2 linked regions of the Maricaulis maris MCS10 genome follow. The main gene of each other region encodes a partner of the protein of the gene in region 2 in a complex. Links are inferred from orthologs where the notes say so. Each region holds a gene or a part of one and is shown on either strand. Other genes may lie near its edges.

Evidence for each region. The genes of interacting proteins can lie anywhere in the genome.
Region 1: the proteins of accD (region 2) and MMAR10_RS11770 are in contact, whole or in part, in a solved structure (PDB 8UXZ), measured with the Escherichia coli proteins. The link is inferred for Maricaulis maris MCS10 from one-to-one orthologs.

Annotation. Positions count from the first base shown.
Region 1 is NC_008347.1:2,470,657-2,477,935, forward strand. Bases 2,466-5,441 are described here. They hold MMAR10_RS11770 (acetyl-CoA carboxylase carboxyltransferase subunit alpha), read right to left. Parts: upstream 4,452-5,441; coding sequence 3,480-4,451; downstream 2,466-3,479. Other genes in these bases: secA (preprotein translocase subunit SecA), read left to right, coding at 2,466-2,841; MMAR10_RS11765 (GNAT family N-acetyltransferase), read left to right, coding at 2,891-3,307; MMAR10_RS11775 (site-specific tyrosine recombinase XerD), read right to left, coding at 4,544-5,441. Also shown: more of secA, read left to right, coding at 1-2,465; more of MMAR10_RS11775, read right to left, coding at 5,442-5,509; MMAR10_RS17160 (hypothetical protein), read right to left, coding at 5,506-7,134; MMAR10_RS17080 (hypothetical protein), read right to left, coding at 7,118-7,258. UniProt on the Escherichia coli protein: Component of the acetyl coenzyme A carboxylase (ACC) complex. First, biotin carboxylase catalyzes the carboxylation of biotin on its carrier protein (BCCP) and then the CO(2) group is transferred by the carboxyltransferase to acetyl-CoA to form malonyl-CoA.
Region 2 is NC_008347.1:91,736-95,156, forward strand. The notes cover bases 1-2,932. They hold accD (acetyl-CoA carboxylase, carboxyltransferase subunit beta), read right to left. Parts: upstream 1,958-2,932; coding sequence 1,043-1,957; downstream 1-1,042. Other genes in these bases: MMAR10_RS00465 (folylpolyglutamate synthase/dihydrofolate synthase family protein), read right to left, coding at 1-1,074; trpA (tryptophan synthase subunit alpha), read right to left, coding at 2,025-2,822; MMAR10_RS00480 (hypothetical protein), read right to left, coding at 2,819-2,932. Also shown: more of MMAR10_RS00480, read right to left, coding at 2,933-3,229; MMAR10_RS00485 (BrnA antitoxin family protein), read right to left, coding at 3,324-3,421.

The sequences.
Region 1 (7,279 bases), 2.4 Mb from region 2 along the record:
GGAACCGAGAACGACCGCAAAATCCGCCGCCTGCGGCCGATGGTCGAGAAAATCAACGCGCTCGAGCCCGACTTCGAGGCCTTGTCCGACGATGCGCTGAAGGCCAAGACGGTGGAGTTCCGCGAACGCCTGGACAAGGGCGAGAAACTGGACGCGCTGATGCCGGAGGCCTTCGCCGCTGTCCGCGAAGCCGCCAAGCGGGCCCTGGGCCTGCGCCCCTATGACGTCCAGCTGATGGGCGGCATGGTGCTGCACGAAGGCTCGATCGCCGAGATGAAGACCGGTGAGGGCAAGACGCTGGTCGCCACCCTGCCCTGCTATCTCAACGCCCTGCCGGCCAAGGGCGTGCACGTCGTCACCGTCAATGACTATCTCGCCACTCGCGACAGCGAATGGATGGGCCGTGTGTTCGCACAACTCGGCCTGACCACCGGCGTGGTCGCCCACGGCATGACCGATCCGGAACGCCGCGCGGCCTATGCCTGCGACATCACCTACGCGACCAATAACGAACTCGGCTTCGATTATCTGCGCGATAACATGAAGTACTCGACCGAGGAGATGGTGCAACGCGGGCACGGCTTTGCCATCGTCGACGAGGTCGACTCGATCCTGATCGATGAAGCGCGCACCCCGCTGATCATCTCCGGCCGGACCGAGGATCGCACCGAATTCTACAAGACGATCAACGAGCTGATCCCGCTTCTCGGCGAGGATTGCTACGAGATCGACGAGAAAGCCCGCTCCATCCTCCTGACCGAGGAGGGCAATGAAGAGATCGAACGCCTGCTGAATGAGCGAGAGCTGCTCGCGGAGGGCGATCTCTATGATGTCGAGAACATCCAGGCCGTTCACCACGTCAACCAGGCCCTCAAGGCGCACAAGATCTTCGTGCGCGACAAGGATTACATCATCAAGGACAATGCCGTTGTCCTGATTGACGAGTTCACTGGCCGGATGATGCCGGGCCGTCGCCTGTCCGATGGCCTGCACCAGGCGATCGAGGCCAAGGAAGGCACCGACATCCAGCCGGAAAACCAGACGCTGGCATCGGTCACCTTCCAGAATTATTTCCGCCTCTATGACAAGCTGGCCGGCATGACCGGTACGGCTTTGACCGAGGCCGACGAATTCTTCGACATCTACAAGTTGGCGGTGATGGAAATCCCGACCAACAAGCCGATCGCCCGGATCGACGAGGAAGACGAAGTCTACCGCACGCTGGAAGAAAAATACGCCGCCATTATCGACGAGATTGTTGACTGCCAGCAGCGCGGTCAGCCGGTATTGGTCGGTACGGCCTCGATCGAGAAGTCGGAAATCATCGACCGGTTGATGAGCGACAAGGCCCTGTTCAAGAAGATGCTGGGCCATCTCTATCCAAAAGACGAAGCCGCCAAGGCCGAGTTCGAGAAATCGGCCCGCCCGGTCGAGCGGACCCTGCCGGAAATGCTCAAGCTGATCCCGATCGAGCACCAGGTGCTCAATGCGCGCTATCACGAGCAGGAAGCCTTCATCGTCGCCGAGGCCGGCGTGCCGGGCGCGGTGACGATCGCCACCAATATGGCCGGCCGCGGTACCGACATCCAGCTCGGCGGCAATGCCGACATGCGCCTCGACGCCTGGAAAGCTGAACAGGAAGCCGCCGGCAAGACCCCAACCCAGACCGAGATCGACCGCCAGGCCGACGCCATCAAGTCCGAAATCGCCGAGAAGAAACGCCATGCGCTCGACGCTGGCGGCCTCTACGTGCTCGCCACCGAGCGCCATGAAAGCCGCCGCATCGACAACCAGCTGCGCGGCCGGACCGGTCGTCAGGGTGATCCGGGCCGCTCGAAATTCTTCATTTCGGTGCAGGACGACCTGCTGCGGATCTTCGCGCCGGAACGCCTCGACACCATCATGCGCACGCTGGGCATGAAGGAAGGCGAAGCGATTCAGCACCCGTGGATGTCCAAGGCACTGGAGACCTCGCAGCGCAAGGTCGAGCAGCGCAATTTCGACATCCGCAAGAACGTCCTCAAATACGATGACGTGATGAATGACCAGCGCAAGGCGGTGTTCGAACAGCGCATCGACTTCATGGTCTCCGATGACGTCGCCGACGTCATCAAGGACATGCGCCAGTCGACCGCGGAAGATCTGGTCAGTGCCCATATCCCGCCGAAAGCCTATGCCGACCAGTGGGACATCAGCGGCCTCAAGGAAGCCTTGCAGGAAACCTTCGGTCTCAACCTGCCGGTCGAGGCCTGGGCCGACGAGGAAGGCATTGCCGACGAGGAAATCCTCGAACGCGTGTCGGAAGCCGCCGACAAGGCCTATGCCGAAAAGGCTGCCAATGCCGGTCCCGAGCTGATGCGCCGGATCGAGAAATCGATCCTGTTGCAGGCCATCGACATCAATTGGCGCGAGCACCTGCAAAACCTCGATGCCATGCGCTCGATGATCGGCCTGCGCTCCTACGCCCAGCGCAACCCGCTGAACGAATTCAAGACCGAAGCCTTCAACCTGTTCGAGCGCATGATGGACAATCTGCGTGGCGAAGTGACCAAGCAGTTGATGCTGATCCGCTTCGAGCGCGCACCGGCGCCGCCCAAGGAGCCGGAAGGCCTGACCGCAACCCATATCGATCCGCGCACCGGCCGCAATGAGATGGCCGATCCGGGCGATGGCCCGGTCGCACCGCGAGTCGCTCCGACCCAGCGCCGCGTTTCGACACCGGCCCATCCGAACAAGCCGGAAACCTGGGGCCGCGTCGCTCGCAACGCCCCCTGCCCGTGCGGTTCCGGCAAGAAATACAAGCAGTGTCACGGCGCCATCGACGGCGCTCCGACGGCCTGACCCGGTGAGCGAGGTATGCCTTCGTCCCGCCCGTAGCGGCGAGGAGGACGTGCTGTCAGACCTGTGCCTGAAGTCAAAGGCGCATTGGGGCTATGACGAGGTCTTCATGGCCGAGGTCGCGCCCTATCTGAAGGTCACCACCGAAGCGATCGAGGCCGGGCTGACGACTGTCGCCGAGCTTGATGACGGCACGATGCTCGGCGTCTGCCAGATCGATCCGGGCGGCCATCACGGCACGCTGGACCTCCTCTTCATCACGCCGGCAGCCATCGGCAAGGGCGTCGGCCGCGACCTGTTCGAAGACGCCAAGGCCAAGCTCAAGGCCCGCGGCGAGACGGTCATGACCATCCTCTCAGACCCCTATGCCGAAGCCGCCTACATCCACATGGGCGCAAAACGCGTGGCCATGCGACCGAGCGACGTCTTCAAGGGGCGGGAGCTGCCCTGGCTGGAAGTGGTGCTCTAGGGACGCGCCAGCGGCCGTTGACGGAGTGGGTGATGGACGGCCGGTGCCGATACGCTTGCGCGTCTCACCCCATCCGACCCAGCCCTGCGCACAGGCCCACCTTCCCCATCAAGGGGAAGGACCTGGATGTTCGTTTTCCTGGCCAAATCCTGCGAAGAAGTGCCGCGACCGACTATCCCCCCGGCAAGGTCCGGCCGATCGCCAGGAAGCGTTCGCGGCGTTGCTGGCGCAGGGCCTTGGCGTCCATCTGTTCCAGTTCACCGAGATGCTTCTCGATGGCATTGCCGACGGAGGTCATGGTCGCGGCGGCGTGGCGGTGGGCACCGCCGATCGGTTCGGGGATGACCTGGTCGACAATCTTCATCGCCAGCAAGTCCGGCGCGGTCACCTTCATGGCCACGGCGGCGTCCTTGGCCCGGGCCGAATCCTTCCACAGGATCGAGGCACAGCCTTCCGGCGAGATCACCGAATAGATCGAGTGCTCCAGCATCATCACAACATTGGCGCTGGCCAGGGCCACGGCGCCGCCGGACCCGCCTTCGCCGGTAATGGTGGAAATCAGCGGCGTACCCAGTGTCAGGCAGCGCTCGGTCGAGCGGGCAATGGCTTCGGACTGGCCGCGCTCTTCCGCGCCGAGGCCGGGATAGGCGCCTGCCGTGTCGACAAAGGTCAGGACCGGCATGTCGAATTTCTCGGCCAGGTCCATCAGGCGGATCGCCTTGCGATAGCCTTCCGGGCGGGCCATGCCGAAATTGTGCTTGATGCGGGATTCGGTGTCGTGGCCTTTCTCATGGCCGATCACGACCACAGAACGCCCCCGGAAACGCCCCAGACCGCCAACGATGGCTGCGTCTTCGGAGAAACGGCGATCGCCGCACATTTCCTCGAAGTCCTCGATCAGCGCCTTGCGGTAATCGCGAAAATGCGGCCGTTCGGGATGACGGGCGACCAGCGTCTTGCGCCAGGGATCGAGCTTGGAATAGAGCGCGGCGAGTTGCTCGGCCGCTTTCTGGCGCAGGCGCGCAGTCTCTTCCGCCATGTCCGGAGAGTCTTCACCCGCGAGGGATTCGAGCTCTTCGATCTTGGCTTCCAATTCGGCCAGCGGCCGTTCGAAATCGAGATAGGTACGTGTGGGGTCGGACATGCCCTGCCAACGCCTGTGAACACCAAAGTGGGAGGCAACCTAACCACCCGGTCCCGGCGCCACAAGTCTCAAAAACCGTGCTTACGCATACGTCAATCCAGCTGGTCGTCATCAGTCCTGCGGGCCAGCGGGTGAGCGGACTGGACGAGCGATTTCAGTCTCTCGTCAAGCACATGGGTATAGATCTGTGTCGTGGAGACGTCGGCATGGCCCAACAGTATCTGCACGCTGCGCAAGTCGGCACCGCGCGCCAGCAGATGGGTGGCAAAGGCATGCCGCAGGACGTGGGGCGAGACTTTCGCCGGGTCGAGCCCGGCCGCCAGGGTGAGCTCGGACAGGATTTGCGCAAAGCGTTCGCGGGTCAGGTGACCGGTCTTTGCCGTGCGCGACGGAAACAGGTATCGCGCCGCCTTGCCCGACTTGGTGCGGTCGACCGGCAGATGAGCCTCGCGGACAACCTTGTAGGCGGCAACCGCCTCGAGCGCCGCCTCGGTCAGCGGCACCAGGCGCTCACGGCCACCCTTGCCGGTGATCTGGATACAGCGTTCGGCCCGAACGAAGGCGCCCAGTGGCAGGGAGACAAGCTCGGTCACGCGCAGCCCCCCGGCATAGAGAAGCTCCATCAGAGCCCGGGTGCGCAACCCGGCCGGACCGGACAGTCCGGATGCCGCGTCGAACAGGCGGTCGACATCATCTTCGGTGAGTATTTTCGGAAGCGGACGGCCCTGTTTCGGGGCCCGCAATGGCGTCGCGGGATTGTCCTCGCGCACCCCGTCCGACAGCAGGAATCGATAGAAGCGCTTGATCGCCGACAGACGCCGGGCTGCGGTCGAAGCCGCCAGACCATCGGCCGCCATGCTGGCCAGAACATGCTCGAGATCCGGCGTGGTCGCCGCTTCCAGATTGCGGCTGGAAAGGCGCGCGGCGACATCGACCAGATCGCGGCGATAGGCATCGAGCGTGTTGGGCGACGCACCGCGCTCGGCGGCCATCATGTCGAGAAACAGCTCGATCAGGACGCCATTGGCATGGCCGGCACCGGACGGCGCTTGGCTCACCGCGACCTCGTGATCACACGCTCCAGCACCAGTGCCAGCGCATTGTCGCGAAGGCCGGCTGCGTCGAGCGCCGCTATGGACCGGCTGAACACCACAGGGTCCGCCGAAGTCTCCGGGCGATTGAGCAGGCTGACAGCCAGCAGAGCCGTTTCGGCCCGGGCGCCTGAACGCATTGCCATCTCCATCACCGGCCATTCCGGTGCAGCGGCAACGGTTTCACGGCCGAGCACCGCCATCCGGGAGGTGTTCGGTTGCCCGGCTCCCAGCTCGGCGAGCGCCAATTGTTCACCGAGCGCCGCCTCACCCTGGCTCTCGAGCCAGGCTGCGAACACCGCGTCGAAATTGCCGCCGGACAGGGCATCGCGCGCGATCGCCAATGACAGGTCGAGCGTGACCATGCGCTGCGGCGAAGGCGGAACCCATTCCGGTTGCACGGCCTCGACCGGCGTTCCATCCGCATAGGCCAGCCGGCCATCCGCCATCTCGACGATCGGCTGACCGGCAAGATTTGATGGCGTGGGGCGGCGAGGCGGGCCGTCCAGCAGCGCGTTGCGCCAACGGGCAGCGGCCCGCAAATCGCCAACGATCATCGACGCCAGGGCAATGTCATAGCCATGTGCCAGCGTCGCTTCGTTTACCGGCAGGGTTTCCACCTCGCTGCCATGATGGCGGGCCACATGGATAAAACGCGCGGCACTGCTCGTATCGGCCAGAAGGTGCCCCAGCGCCAGGGCGGCCACTTCCCGATCCTCGCCGTGTGCGAGGACATCTTCGAGCGCGTGATGACGTTCGCGACCGGTCAGCTCCAGCGCCGCTTCAAGGGCGGCGGCGGCATCGGTGATGTAGGGTGTCTCGTAGGGTGGACGATGGCCGAGGGCGATGAGCCAGGCCGGAGCCGTGTCAGCAATCGGAGGCATGTCGGCTTCCTGATCGAGCAGGGCCCGCGCCATGGCCAGGTCGAGACCGCTGTCAGCCGGCCCGACCGTATCGGCGACCGGCGTCGCCAGGGTGTAGGCAAACAGGCGGGCGTCGAAATCATCATCCTCGGAATGGGCCCGGGCCAGCTCGGCGGTAAGCTCGGCCGCGGCGCCCTGCCCCTCCAGGGCCAGGCAGAAAGCGCGGCGGCGCAACCAGTCCGGCGCATCGCGGTTTTCGATCAGGGCATTGGCGGTCTGGCAGGCCCGTTCGCTCTCGCCGGTGGCAAAGCCCAGCTCGGCATGCCAGCGGGCCAGCTCCGGGCGGCGATTCACATTCGGTGTGCGCTCGAGCAGGTCAAAGGCATCATAGGCGCCCCCCGCTGCCAGCAGCCGGTCGACCCGAAGTTCGGCCAGTCGGGCGTCTCCACGCCCACCAGCCGGCGGCTGTCCACCGGAGAGCAGGATCAGGCGGGCGGTTTCACCGAGCGCTTCGCTGGCATAACCACCATCGCCGGTACCGGGCAGGCGCATCAGTACAGCTTCCGCCATGTCGCGACCGGTTCCGGCCCACTGACGCTCATCCAGGCCGCGCGTGGTCAGTGAGACCTCGAGCGGATCAAGCGCATCAAGGCGTTCGACCTCTATTGGATTTTGGGCTGAGGCGGCTCCGCCCAGCAGCGCTGCCAGCAGGCTAGCGCGGGAAATCATCTTCCAGCTCGACACGCACATTCTCCCGGGTCGGTTCAAGGCCATTGGCGATCATGACCAGCGTGCCGAATCCGATCGCGACGAGACCGGCGATAACCGCCACACCCACCAGAAAACCACGCATGAATCCGACTCCTCAATCCTT
Region 2 (3,421 bases):
ATCCTTGCCGGGGGTGAAACCGGCGATGATGATCAGCGGGCGATCCTCGCGCTCGTCCATGTCGGCGAGCGCGTGGGAGAGGGCCTTGGCGGCGGCTTCATTATGGCCGCTGTCCAGCCACAGCTCGGCATCGGCCTTGCGGGCGATATCGCCAATCGGTCCGGTCGAGACCCGTTGCAGGCGTCCCGGCCAGCGGGCATCGCCAATGCCTTTGGCCACTGCCTCTTCCGGCCATTGCAGCATGGCCGCGCAGGCCGCTGCAGCGCCGGCATTGAGGATCTGGTGCGGTCCCAGAAGGCCCGGTGCCGGCAGGTCCCAGACCTGATGGTCATTCTCGAACACCAAGCGTCCGTGCTGCATGTAGGCATTGTAGTCGCGGCCCCAAACATAGGTCGGGGCCCCGATCTTGGTCGCCTCGTCGAGAATGGCCGCTTCGGCCACATCGCACTGGTTGGCGATGACGGCGGGAACGCCGAACTTGCAGATGCCGGCCTTGGTGCGGGCAATGTCGGCCAGCTGGTCGCCGAGGAATTCCTGATGGTCGAGGCTGACCGGTGTGATCACGGTCAGGGCCGGCTTGGCGATGACATTGGTGGCGTCCAGCCGCCCGCCCATGCCGACTTCCAGGATCAGCCGGTCGGCCGGATGCTCGGAGAAGAGCAGGAAAGCCGCCGCCGTGGTGATTTCGAAGAAGGTAATCGGCTCGCCGAAATTGGCCGCCTCGCAGCGCGCGAAGGCCTCGATCAGCGTGCGGTCATCAACGGGCCGGCTGTCGAGCAGGATGCGCTCGTTGAAATTGACCAGGTGGGGCGAGGTGTAGATATGGACGCGCTCGCCCTTGGCCCGCGCCATTTCGGCGAGATAGGCGCAGGTCGAGCCTTTGCCATTGGTGCCGGCGACATGGATGGTCGGCGGCAATTGGTCCTGCGGCGAGCCAAGCGTAGCCAGGAGTCGCTGCAGACGGCCCAGGGACAGGTCAATTTTCTGGGGATGCAGGCGCGCGAGGCGCGCCAGCGCGTCGTCGAGGGCTTGTCGACGCGTGCTAATGGCTCCCCCCGTCGGCCACCACGTGATCCGGTGCCGGGGGTGTCAGGGCGGCAGGCATGGATGTGCCGGGCTTTTTCATCAGGACCCTCAACATGCGGGCCAGTGTAGCGGGAATGTCGGCCCGATGCACGACTTTGTCGACCATGCCCTTTTCCAGCAGGTATTCGGCGCGCTGGAAGCCTTCCGGCAGCTTCTCGCGGATCGTCTGCTCGATCACGCGCGGGCCGGCAAAGCCGATCAGCGCACCCGGCTCGGCAATGTGGACATCGCCCAGCATGGCGTAGGAGGCGGTGACCCCGCCCGTGGTCGGGTCGGTGAGGACGACGATATAGGGCAGGCCGGCCTCGCGCAGCATTTCGACGGCCAGCGTCGTGCGCGGCATCTGCATCAGCGACAGGGCGCCTTCCTGCATGCGCGCGCCACCGGCAGCGGTGAAGACGATCATCGGTGCCTTGCGGGCCAGAGCCGTTTCGGCGGCCTTGATAAAGCTCTCACCAGCGGCCATGCCGAGCGAACCGCCCATGAAGGCGAAATTCTGGACCAGGACAACAGCGTCGAGCCCGCCGATCGTACCGGTGGCGATGGCCATCGAGTCGTCGCGTCCGGTCTTCTTGCGGGCCGCGGCCAGCTTGGCCGTATAGGGTTTGTCGTCACGGAATTTGAGCGGATCCTTGACCACTTCCGGGGTCTCGATCTCGGTATAGTCGCCGTCGAACGTGAACTGGAAGCGATAGGCCGGCGCGATGCGCATGTGATGACCGGCCGGGGTCACGAACAGGCCGGCTTCCAGGTCCTTGTGGAAGACCATTTCCTCGGAGACCGGGCATTTGACCCACAGATTGTCCGGCGTGTCGCGCTTGGAAAAGATCTTCGACATGCCCGGCGGGGTGATTTTCGACAGCCAGCTCATTCCGTTCGACTTCTCGGTCATGCGTGTTCGCCCCGTACCCGTTTCTTACTCGTTTCGGCCCGAAGGCCTATTTGTCCTGGCGCCGGGCGGCATGCACCGCCGACGACAATGTCTTCACCAGGCCGGTCGCCGCCGCGACGCCGCCCGAATGCATGGCGTCGACAATGGCCGATCCGACCACGACAGCGTCGGCCCGCTTGGCGATCGCTTCAGCCTGCTCAGGCTCGCGAACGCCAAATCCCACCGCAACCGGCAGGCCGGAAGCGGCCTTGACCCGGTCGACAGCGGCGCCAACCTCGGTGACCACGCCGGTTCCGGCCCCGGTCACCCCTGTCGTGGAAACGTAATAGACGAAGCCCGCCGTATTGGCGACCACGGTCGCCAGACGCGCATCATCGGTGGTGGGCGTGGCCAGGCGGATCAGCGCAATGCCCTGCTTGGTGAGGGCCGTGCGCAGCTCGTCGTCTTCCTCCGGCGGCACGTCGACACAGATCAGACCGTCAACACCGGCCTTGGCCGCGGCCTTGGCAAATTTCTCCCAACCCATCGAGAAGATCGGATTGGCATAGCCCATCAGGACCAGCGGCGTGTCCTTGTCCTGTTTGCGGAACTCGGTCGCCTGGGCGAGCGTGCCTTTCAGCGTCATCCCCGCCTCCAGCGCCCGCAGCGCCGAGGCCTGGATGGCCGGGCCGTCAGCCGCCGGATCGGTAAAGGGCATGCCCAGCTCGATCACATCGGCGCCAGCAGCCGGCAGCGCATCCAGCAAGCCCTGGCTGTCACCGTCGCCAGCCATCATATAGGCGACAAATCCGGCACGATTATAGGCGGACAGCTCCGCGAAACGGGTAGTGAGGCGGTTGGTCATTCTTGTCCCGTCAAAGGTTGGAAGGTCGGGCAGGTTGGGGAGCGATTAAGCGTGTAGTCCGGCCAGAGAAGACCGCCTTCGCGCGTCAGGTCCAGCCGCAGGACTTCTTCGCATCCCGTGTTTGGTGTGCGTCTAACGGCTTTGAGCAGATTCTCGTCCGATTCCCCCACGCGCCACTGGTCTGCGATCAAATGGTCCAGGTGGAACTCAATGACGCCAGGGTCGGGTCGACCCAGCATCATCAACCGTTGATGGAGTGTGCCCGTCAGATCAATCGAGGTCGAGTTGTCGGGGCCATATACGACGTGTGCTGGAGTTGGCAGATACCCTCCCATCAACACAATCGAACTCTCAAAGTCCTGACTTGAGAGGCCGAGCGCGCTGGCTATAACAATCGCTCCGATCACAATGTTGCTCCCGACACGCGTGTCACCACTGACACATCTTCGCCGCAGCGTGCGCAGTCTGACTTAATCACGACTTGCGGCGTCACAGTCCCACTCACGCTCGCTTCTTCTTCGCATCCACAAAGGCCCGCAGTACGGCATTCATGCGCGTCTGATAGCCTTTTCCGCTCTCCTTGAAGAAGGCAATGATGT